One region of the Sulfurovum lithotrophicum genome, then DNA from elsewhere that is predicted to be linked to it. Evidence: riboswitches for the same ligand, from Rfam matches in the RefSeq annotation. Region 1 holds a riboswitch; each other region holds the start of a gene.
What was found. Region 1 has a riboswitch for cyclic di-GMP ahead of YH65_RS02975 (PAS domain-containing protein). Riboswitches for the same ligand answer to the same signal wherever they lie in the genome.
Positions count from the first base shown of each region.

Region 2: it holds a riboswitch for cyclic di-GMP, as region 1 does, so the genes downstream of both, YH65_RS01520 (hypothetical protein) here and YH65_RS02975 (PAS domain-containing protein) in region 1, are expected to answer to the same signal.
Region 3: it holds a riboswitch for cyclic di-GMP, as region 1 does, so the genes downstream of both, YH65_RS11170 (DUF1800 family protein) here and YH65_RS02975 (PAS domain-containing protein) in region 1, are expected to answer to the same signal.

Region 1 covers NZ_CP011308.1:624,362-627,646, forward strand. Annotated here, with positions in the region: gene lpxD (UDP-3-O-(3-hydroxymyristoyl)glucosamine N-acyltransferase) at 1-725, shown strand, start outside; gene YH65_RS02970 (hypothetical protein) at 779-1,009, shown strand; gene YH65_RS02975 (PAS domain-containing protein) at 1,037-1,486, opposite strand; cyclic di-GMP riboswitch class I at 1,546-1,620, opposite strand; gene metH (methionine synthase) at 1,756-3,285, shown strand, end outside.
Region 2 covers NZ_CP011308.1:308,854-312,138, forward strand. Annotated here, with positions in the region: gene YH65_RS01515 (DUF1501 domain-containing protein) at 1-373, opposite strand, end outside; gene YH65_RS01520 (hypothetical protein) at 383-1,966, opposite strand; cyclic di-GMP riboswitch class I at 2,083-2,157, opposite strand; gene YH65_RS01525 (DUF3450 domain-containing protein) at 2,340-2,570, shown strand; gene YH65_RS01530 (hypothetical protein) at 2,640-2,861, shown strand; gene YH65_RS01535 (GGDEF domain-containing protein) at 2,932-3,285, opposite strand, start outside.
Region 3 covers NZ_CP011308.1:395,534-398,818, forward strand. Annotated here, with positions in the region: gene YH65_RS01945 (DNA polymerase III subunit gamma/tau) at 1-816, opposite strand, end outside; cyclic di-GMP riboswitch class I at 1,065-1,142, shown strand; gene YH65_RS11170 (DUF1800 family protein) at 1,380-3,285, shown strand, end outside.

The DNA.
Region 1 (3,285 bases):
CTTACCTGAAACTCGCACTGGCATCCAGGCTCTTCACGCAGAAGATCACGACAAAGGGAGATGTCCCCAAGAGAGGTAAAAATTGCGATATTGATGTACAGGTGCGTTTCGGTAAAAATGTGACCCTGGGTGACAATGTGACCATTCTGGCTGGCTGTTACCTGGGTGACAATGTGACTGTAGGCTCAAACACGCTCCTGCATCCCAATGTAACACTCTACCACGGTACGCAGATTGGGGAGCGGTGCATCATTCACAGCGGTACGGTCATCGGCTCTGACGGATACGGTTTTGCCCATACAAGAACAGGAGAACATGTCAAGATCTATCAGAACGGCAATGCGGTCATCGAAGATGATGTCGAGATCGGTGCGAACTGTACGATCGACAGAGCGGTATTTGGTACGACCTATGTACGAAAAGGCACCAAGATAGACAACCTCATACAGATCGCACACAACTGTGATGTAGGGGAACACTGTCTGTTCGCTTCTCAGGTGGGGCTTTCCGGTTCCTCAACACTGGGCAGGAATGTGGTCATGGGAGGACAGAGTGCCACCACCGGGCATTTGAGTATCGGTGATTTCTCGACACTGGTGGGACGTTGTGTGGCGACGAAGTCACTTGAAGGCGGTAAGACCTATGGCGGTTTCCCGGCGATCGAACATAGAATGTGGCTTCGTCTGCAGGCTAAAATATCCGGATTGATCAAAAAGAAAAAATAGTTAGAGTATTTGTGCTATAATCGTTTCTATAAAATTATTTTTTAGGAGTTTTTATGAGCGGAACAATAACTAAAATAGACGAATTGGTATTGAGCGGCACAAAGGACGGAAAGATCACGATAACAACGATCAGTGAGCCTTACGGTGCAGGAAGTGAAAGTGTGGCAAGCATAGGGATCTCTCTTCAGGCAGGTACCGAAGAACCGGACTGGAAAGTACATATTCCAAAAGAGAATATCGATGCGGTTATCGCCGCACTTCAGGAAGCTAAAAAAACGTTATAAAAATACAGTATTGAAAGTCCGCAATTTTTATTCAGCGGCTTTCATCTCTTTGTACTGGGCAAGTGCTTTGTTCATAGAATCCCGGTCGGGAATCTTACGTCCCGCAATATAACCTACAATATTCCCTTCTTCATCGAATTTCGGTTTGATCCAGACCACGACAAGGTAGTATTTGCCTTCACTTGTCATGTTTTTGACATAGCCTTCCCAGTAGTTTCCTCCTTTGATCGTCTCCCATAAACCTTTGAACGCAGCTTTTGGCATGTCCGGATGTCGATTGATGCTGTGCGGTGAACCGATCAGTTCTTCCTTTGTATATCCTGTCAGCTCTCTGAATTTACGATTGGCATAGGTAATGATACCGGCTGTATCCGTTTCCGTGATCATGACACCGCCGTCGAAAGGAACTTCTTCATCGACGGGATCAGGCTTGACGATCTCTTTATCTGTAATAATGTTTTTGATTGTTCTTCCCATTTTTTTCCTTGTATGACTTTAGAAAAAATAAAACCGGTTTGAAAGGCGTATCAGGGAGGCATGATAACCTGGCAAACTTCATGAGTCCCATGGCTTTCCGTCCCTGTTTTGCAACAGGTTTGGCTTTTTCAATTTATTTTAGATGATTATATCACTGATTTACTTTAATATATTAACAAAGTATTAAAAATGACTTCAATGACTTTAACGATACTTTGCTACAATTGCACTTAAAGATTATGCGTATTATACGCGATAAAAGGAAGCGTGTGTCTGTTACCGAAACAATTAACTCACTATTGGAAAAGCGTATTTTGGTCATAGACGGTGCTATGGGTACGCAGATACAGGATCTTGACGTACCAAAAGAAGCGTGGATCGATCACAGTGGCAAAGAGCAGGAAGGCTGCAACGAACTGCTCAACGATACTGCAGCCGACCTGATCAAACGTATCCATAAACGCTACGCGATGGCGGGTGCTGACCTGATAAAAACCAATACTTTTGGTACCATGCCCTGGGTACTCGATGAATACCAGATGGGTGAGCGTGCCTATGAGCTCTCTAAAAAAGGGGCGGAACTGGTCAAAGAGATCTGTGTGGAGTATGGGACAGAGGTTTCACCGAAATTCGTACTCGGCTCCATCGGCCCGGGAACCAAACTGCCTTCCCTTGGACATATTCATTATGACGAGATGTATGAGGGCTACAAAAAAGTGGCTTTGGGGCTGATCGACGGTGGATGCGACGTATTTTTACTTGAAACATGTCAGGACCCTCTTCAGATCAAAGCAGCACTGCATGCCTGTCAGGATGCCGGTAAAGATCGTGGTGCTGAACTGCCGGTTATGGTTTCTGTGACCATTGAACTGAGCGGCTCCATGCTCATCGGTACGGATGCAGCCACCATTGTGACGATCATGGAGCCGTTTGACATTCTCTCTCTTGGCTTCAACTGTGGAACCGGTCCCGATCAGGTGAAGAAACATCTCAAAACGCTGAGTGAACTGTGCAATATTCCTATCTCCGTACATGCCAATGCAGGCTTGCCGCAAAACCGCGGGGGGTATACCTATTATCCGATGGGACCGGACGAATTCACGCAAAAACAGCTGGAATTTACGGAGTTTGACGGTGTAAGTTTTCTTGGCGGCTGCTGTGGTACGACGCCGCAGCATATACAGGCACTCAAGAAAGCCGTAGAGACCATAATACCAAAGAAATCCACAGGAACCATCGAGCCTTCCATCGCATCGCTTTTCAATACGACAGAACTTTTCCAGAAACCTGCACCTTTGCTCATTGGGGAGCGAAGTAACGCGACGGGATCCAAAGCATTCAGGGAGCTCATTATTGCGAGTGACTATGAAGGTACACTGACCGTGGGCCAGGCACAGGTACGTGACGGGGCACACTGTCTCGATGTGAACGTGGAGTTTGCAGGACGTGATGGTGCGGCGGATATGAAAGAGGTGATGGAGCTCTATAACCAGAAGATACCGCTGCCCCTGATGCCGGATGCTACCCGTGTGAACACAATGGAAGCTGCGCTCAAATGCATTGGCGGAAAACCCATCATCAACTCGGTCAATCTGGAAGATGGAGAAGAGAAGCTCGATGACATCTGTCGTCTTGCTAAAAAGTTCGGTGCCGCACTTGTTTGTCTGACCATCGACGAGAAAGGAATGGCAAAGACCACAGAGGAAAAATTACGTATCGCCGAACGTATTTATGACCTTTGTGTCAACCGTCATGGGATCGATCCGAGAAACCTTATTTTTGACATGCTGACTTTTACG
Region 2 (3,285 bases), 320 kb from region 1:
AACATGTCCTGAAAAGGTTCATATCTCCATTTGCCAGAAGTTTCTCGATGCTGTCACCTCCTGCTTCCAGCCAGCAGTTGTTTTGTGTAGGTGTCATGGAGGGGAGAGGATAGGGATTCTGGCTTGCACTGTTTATCTCGTCCAGGTTTGTGAGGTTCCCTGCAAATTCTGCAGCACCCCCTGTAAGATAAACAATAATGGTCTGGGCATTGTTGTCGTTGTAGATATTCGGATCGAACTGGATCTGATCGTAGTCCAGAGCGGCAGCAGACAAAGTACTGGGGAATACAGAAGAAAGGCCTAAAGCACCAAGACCTTTCATAAAGGTTCGTCGGTCGATATGTTCTTCTGGACGTTGAATGTTCTTTTTCATGATATTCTCCTATGAATTTGTTATGAATTGATATGTTTCGCCAAGTCTGGAAATATAATCAAGGATAAGATCGGCGATATATCCCCGCATCTTTGCATCCAGGTCAGGATTGTCGCTTCCTGTTAATACCAGCCTGCCATAGCTGTTGAACAGATCGGGATCATATTTGTCTGGATCTACAAGGTCTTTGAACATTTGAAGCTCATTGGCCGTAGCATCCCTTCCGATTGTGGAAATGAAAAGAGAATGCACCATATATTCGGCTACCTCTACATTGGTTGTAAGCGTATCTGGAATAACAGCAAATATCTCTTTCAAGCCCCATCCGTCGGCAATCGATACAAAAGAGGAGTTCTTTTCAAATTTGGTCATTAGGTTATCCCTTAAACTTTTGTGCATCCAGGCAAAAGAATAAGTATTGAGGGGTGCACTGACTGCTCTTCCCAGCTTGTATGCCATAGATGCCTGATTCATCTTATCCAAAGCATCGTAGAGGGTGAAAAAAGAAGAACTATGTGGATGCCAGTCCACTGTTTTGGCTATAGGGAGAAAGAGTTCCTCAAAGGAGCGTATTCTGTTGGAATTCAATAAATACTCCCTGGAATAGATGATCTCTTTCAGGAGGTCTGTCCATGCTGTTGGATTGCTCATAACGAGTTGGGAAACGATATCGTCTTTTTGTGTATCCGTATAAGTTGAAAAATAGATATTCACCAATCTTCTGGTCACAGTGGGCAAAAAGTCAGGTTGAAGGACAAGGCTGCTGTAAAAATCTGTTCCGCTGGTAACCGTGGTACCTTCGAACAGGTCAGTGATCGGTTCTGTATTTCCCTTTCCTTCCTCGATGACCAACGTATTGCTGCCTCTATCAAGTTTCCAGTTCTGTAGTGCCTGTGCAGCCAAAGGTACGTGACTGTCATTCATATCGTACAGGTAGATCTCCAGCATTTCACGGCCATTGTCCTCAGGGCTCTTGAACCGTCTCCAATTGGATTGTGATATCATATGTTTAAAAGTGATCCACTGCAAACTGGAACCGGCATTAAGTTCATTTACAAGATTGGAATAGTAGACAGCATAGGCATCGGTTTCTTTGACATTGGGAAGTTCCAGTCCGGGACAATAAAGTATACTCTGGGCCAATACATAGGCGGCCCAATGGTTAAAGTATGTTTTCCCGGGTGTCAAATGAAACAGTCTTGCCAGGATCGGTACTATGACTTGACCGTTTTTGGTGGCACTGTAATACTGGCCAATCAATTCTTCCACGTCACTGACTTCCGCAGCACTGTTCTCCCGATCGAACATGTCATAGGTTTGACTGATAAAAGTACCCGATTGAATACTGGTGTTAATATCATTCATGTCAGTACCATAATACAGAGTGCTGTAAAGCTTGGTGGCCACTTTGTATTTTTTTTCGGTAGAAAGGCTATTGAACTCATCATCTGTTAATCTGGGGAGTGAAAACTCATCATAGGAAAGTGGAGTAGCTTTGATGGTGATACCAAAGCTTGTTCCTCCGGCTTCCATACCTGTAGTAATAAACAGAAGAGATAGCAAAACTATTATTGGTCTGTATAGAGAATACATAATGATCCTTTAAAATATAAAAAATTTAAGGGACAGAAAAGACAGGGGGGGGGAGATTACAAAAAATATGTAAATAAAAAACTCTACTGAGATAGTATTCTCTATTTATTGTCCATATCGGCAACCTGGCAATCTACATGAGACCCATAGCTTTCTGTCCCTACCTCACGATAGGTTTAGCATTTCTAAAACAATAACTTAAATTTAATTGTATTTTATTTTAACTTAAATATTTATTAAATCCAAATTCAGAAAATAGAAAGCAAGTTGGTTTGGTGTTGGAGGAGATGCTGTTTTATACAGGATATTTCCAATTTCTAATTTCCAATTTCTGATTCTTTTGCTATGATAGCGTTTCAGAAAAAATATTATCATGGAGCGAACGATGACAGCCTTACAGAAACTACAGGAAAAGATTACGCAATGGAAAGCAGATTACGAAGCACTCAAAAATGAAAATGAGCAACTCAATGCAGAGCTTGCAAATATGTCTGGTTCCCAAAGTGAAAAAGATACTATAATCGATTCACTGAAAAGGGAATTAGCTGAAAAAGATGCAGAGATCGAAAAAATAATCGCACAAGTTGAGGCGCTGCTGTCATAGTACAGTTGAAAGGTAACAATTAAAAATTGATCTTCTGATTTTTAATTTCTATATCTGAAGGATTTGAATATGAAAAATGTAGGACTTACTGTCTGCGGCAACCGCTATGAAATTAAACTTGAAGATGATTTTGCGGATTTTGTCAACAAGGACCTCTCGGATGCCGGTGTCAACCTGCATACAGACAATAAACCCGATAAGCTTCTCAAAGCCTATCTTCGTCTGGCCAAACAGGCCACTTCCTATGAAGATGAGATAGAACTGCTTATCGAAACGCTGGATGGTCTGTAAAGCATTACCTTTCGTTACTCTCTTTTGGAGAGTAAATACTTTTTGGTGCCGTGCTCTCATAGCTCTTACATCAATTCTTGCTCCGCGTTATAAATGATTCTTCCGTTTCGCTGTTGTCGAACTGTGTTGTTATGAAATCAAATTCAGGTTGCGGATCTACATGGAATTCATAATGTGACAATGCTGTCTTGAGACGTGTTTCAAGATGGAGTGCAGCTTCTCTGTCTGCCATGGGCATGAGTATGGCGAAATGCTCTTCATCGTAACGGCATACTGTATCGCTGTCCCTTGTGGACATACTGATAACATGCGCTATTTTTTGTGCAAGATGTTTCTGCTGCTTCGCATCATAAATCCCACCCTTCAGGTTTGTTACCGACAAAAAGAAGATGGAGAGTGGACTGTTCTCTCTTTTTGCTCTGGC
Region 3 (3,285 bases), 230 kb from region 1:
GTCCGAGGCCAGTTTGATGAATTCGAGTATCTTTGTTATGTCTTTTTTTACGATATCGCCAAGCAGTTCCTCCAGCAGGCTGGGTTCGATGATCCCAAGCATACCGGTGACCGTACCGACATCTACGAAGTTCTTGGAGTAGACGATGGCTTGGTCTAAGAGGGTGAGTGAATCTCTCAGACTCCCCGCACCCGAACGGGCAATGATCTCAAGCGCTTCTTTTTCGTACTCAATCTTTTCAAGGTTCATGATATGCTCAAGGTGACTGAGTACAAGATTTTGGGGGATCTTCTTGAACCTGAAGTGTTGTGTCCTGGAGAGGATGGTCGCAGGTAGTTTCAGCGGATCGGTCGTTGCCAGAATGAATTTGACAAAATCGGGCGGCTCTTCCAGGGTCTTAAGTAAAGCGTTAAAGGCCTGGTTGGTCAGCATATGGACTTCATCGATAATGAAGATTTTGTAGCGTGCAGAGCTGGGTTTGTATTTGGTATGCTCGATGAGGTCTTTGATATCGTCGATACCTCTGTTGGAGGCAGCATCCATTTCTATGATGTCCATATGGCGGTTCTCCGCAGCCATGATACAGTGGGTACAGGTACCGCACGGGTGAGAGGTGGTTCCCTCTTCACAGAGCAGCGCTTTGGCAAAAATACGGGCAGTGGAGGTCTTGCCGCTTCCCCTGAGACCGGAGAAGAGATAGGCATGAGAGAGTCTGTTGCCATCAAGTGCAAGCGAGAGCGTCTGGGAGACGGAATCCTGTCCGATGAGGTCATCAAAGGTGGCAGGACGATATTTTCTTGCTAAGGCTAATGACAAAAGAGCTCCTCATTTTTAGTAATATATTGTAGTCTATTTTTACTTTTGATTGGTATAATCAAAGAAATAAAGATTAGAGGCAGTACTATGAAAGCTGGTGCAGTAGGGATAAAAAAAACAATGCCCTGCAAGGTCAGGGTTGAGTGGTTCAAATACGGATTTGAATCCGATAATGTGATACTTTTCAATAGAATATGAAAAAAATTGCATAATTTTTAAAAATATGATATAATGAGCTCGTAATAAAAATATTGTTGTGCCAAACCTATCGTGAGGTAGGGACGGAAAGCCACGAGTCTGAGGATTCAGATAGTCGGGTTGCCAATACTCTCTTTCATACTGTTGTGAATTTAGATAGTATTCTATCCATCCTGATTGTCTTAAACCTTGTACTTAAAAAATACAAGAAGGACATTAAAATGAACTACATAAATACACAGCTGGAATTTCTTTATTCCATTCGAAGATTATTCAGTTTAGTACCTTCCCCCGAGTTATATATTGATCAAAGCATAAGGCTTAAATGGAATTATCCCATATTTTTCAGATCACTCTTTTTCTATATGATTCTAACTTCGATTGTTTTTGCGACAGCTCCGACTATAGAAGGGGAATCTGTTCAAAGTGTTATACCCGGAGAAATGTACCAATTTCAGCCAACAGCGAATGATGTAGACGGTGATTCGTTGATTTTTCGTATCAGAAATATGCCATCATGGGCAACATTCGACAAGAATACGGGTATCTTGCGCGGGACACCGACAGTATCAGATGTCGGCTATTATAGTCATATCAATATCGGAGCATTTGACGGGGAAACAGTAACATGGTTATATCCGGAGAAAACGGATGGTTATACCCTTCTGGTAAATACGCCGCCAACGATCAGCGGTACTCCCGAAAAAGATAAAATATTGCCTGGGGAGACTTTTAGTTTTAAACCTGTTGCAAGTGATGAGGACGGAAGTCCTTTACGCTTTAAAATATACAATCAACCGGCATGGACGGTATTTAACAGTGAAACAGGAGAACTCACGGGTACCCCCACAACAGACGACAGGAGACGATATACATTCAATATTGGTGTAACAGACGGTCTTGAAACACGATGGTTAAACGGCAGTAAAACGGATGGTTTTTATATCAAGGTACTTAATACTGCTCCTGTCATCAGCGGAACGCCAGCGGCAGAAGTCCTGGTTAACGACAATTATGTTTTCCAGCCGGATGCGAACGATGCAGATGGTGATGCGATCACTTTTACCATAAAGCACAAACCGGTATGGGCCACATTCGATACCGAGACGGGAAGGCTGAGCGGTACACCGTCGAAAGCCTTCGCCAACCAGACCTTTGAAGACATTATTATCATTGCCAAAGACGGCAAAGGAGGGAAAGCACCGCTTCCGGCTTTCAGTATTACGGTAGTGAACAATCCTCCTGTCATCAGCGGAACGCCAGCGGCAGAAGTCCTGGTTAACGACAATTATGTTTTCCAGCCGGATGCGAACGATGCAGATGGTGACACGATCACTTTTACCATAAAGCACAAACCGGTATGGGCCACATTCGATACCGAGACGGGAAGGCTGAGCGGTACACCGTCGAAAGCCTTCGCCAACCAGACCTTTGAAGACATTATTATCATTGCCAAAGACGGCAAAGGAGGGAAAGCACCGCTTCCGGCTTTCAGTATTACGGTAGTGAACAATCCTCCTGTCATCAGCGGAACGCCGCCGGCAGAAGTCCTGGTTAACGACAATTATGTTTTCCAGCCGGATGCGAACGATGCAGATGGTGACACGATCACTTTTACCATAAAGCACAAACCGGTATGGGCCACATTCGATACTGAGACGGGAAGGCTGAGCGGTACACCGTCGGAAGCTTTTGCCGATCAGACCTTTGAAGACATTATTATCATTGCCAAAGACGGCAAAGGAGGGAAAGCACCGCTTCCGGCTTTCAGTATTACCGTACGGAATGCAGCTTATTATGATCCTGCCATTCTTGTGGGTGAGCCTGCAACGATCGCCAGGGCAGGTGAAGAGTACAGTTTTGCTCCATTTGTAGATTATTCAGGTCCCGGTTCACTTACATTTAGTATTGTCAATAAACCGACATGGGCAATTTTTGATACGAAAACTGGCAAACTCAGTGGTATACCAGGATCGAATGATATCGGTAAAACCGCAGATATTGTTATCAGTGCTTCAGCCGAGAACGATACTACTTCAAGTATGAAATCTTTTGATATCAATGTTGTCGAAACTTCCGCATCCAGGAAAGATGCATTCAAACTTCTGATACAATCAACCTTTGGGCCTACGGAACAGAGTATGGAAGAGGTAATGCAAATGGGTATCGAAGGTTGGGTAGATGCACAGCTTAATGCCCCTTCTGCATATGACAGCAATACGGATACACATCTGACATATTTGGAACGTCATATTGAACTTGCAAAAATGG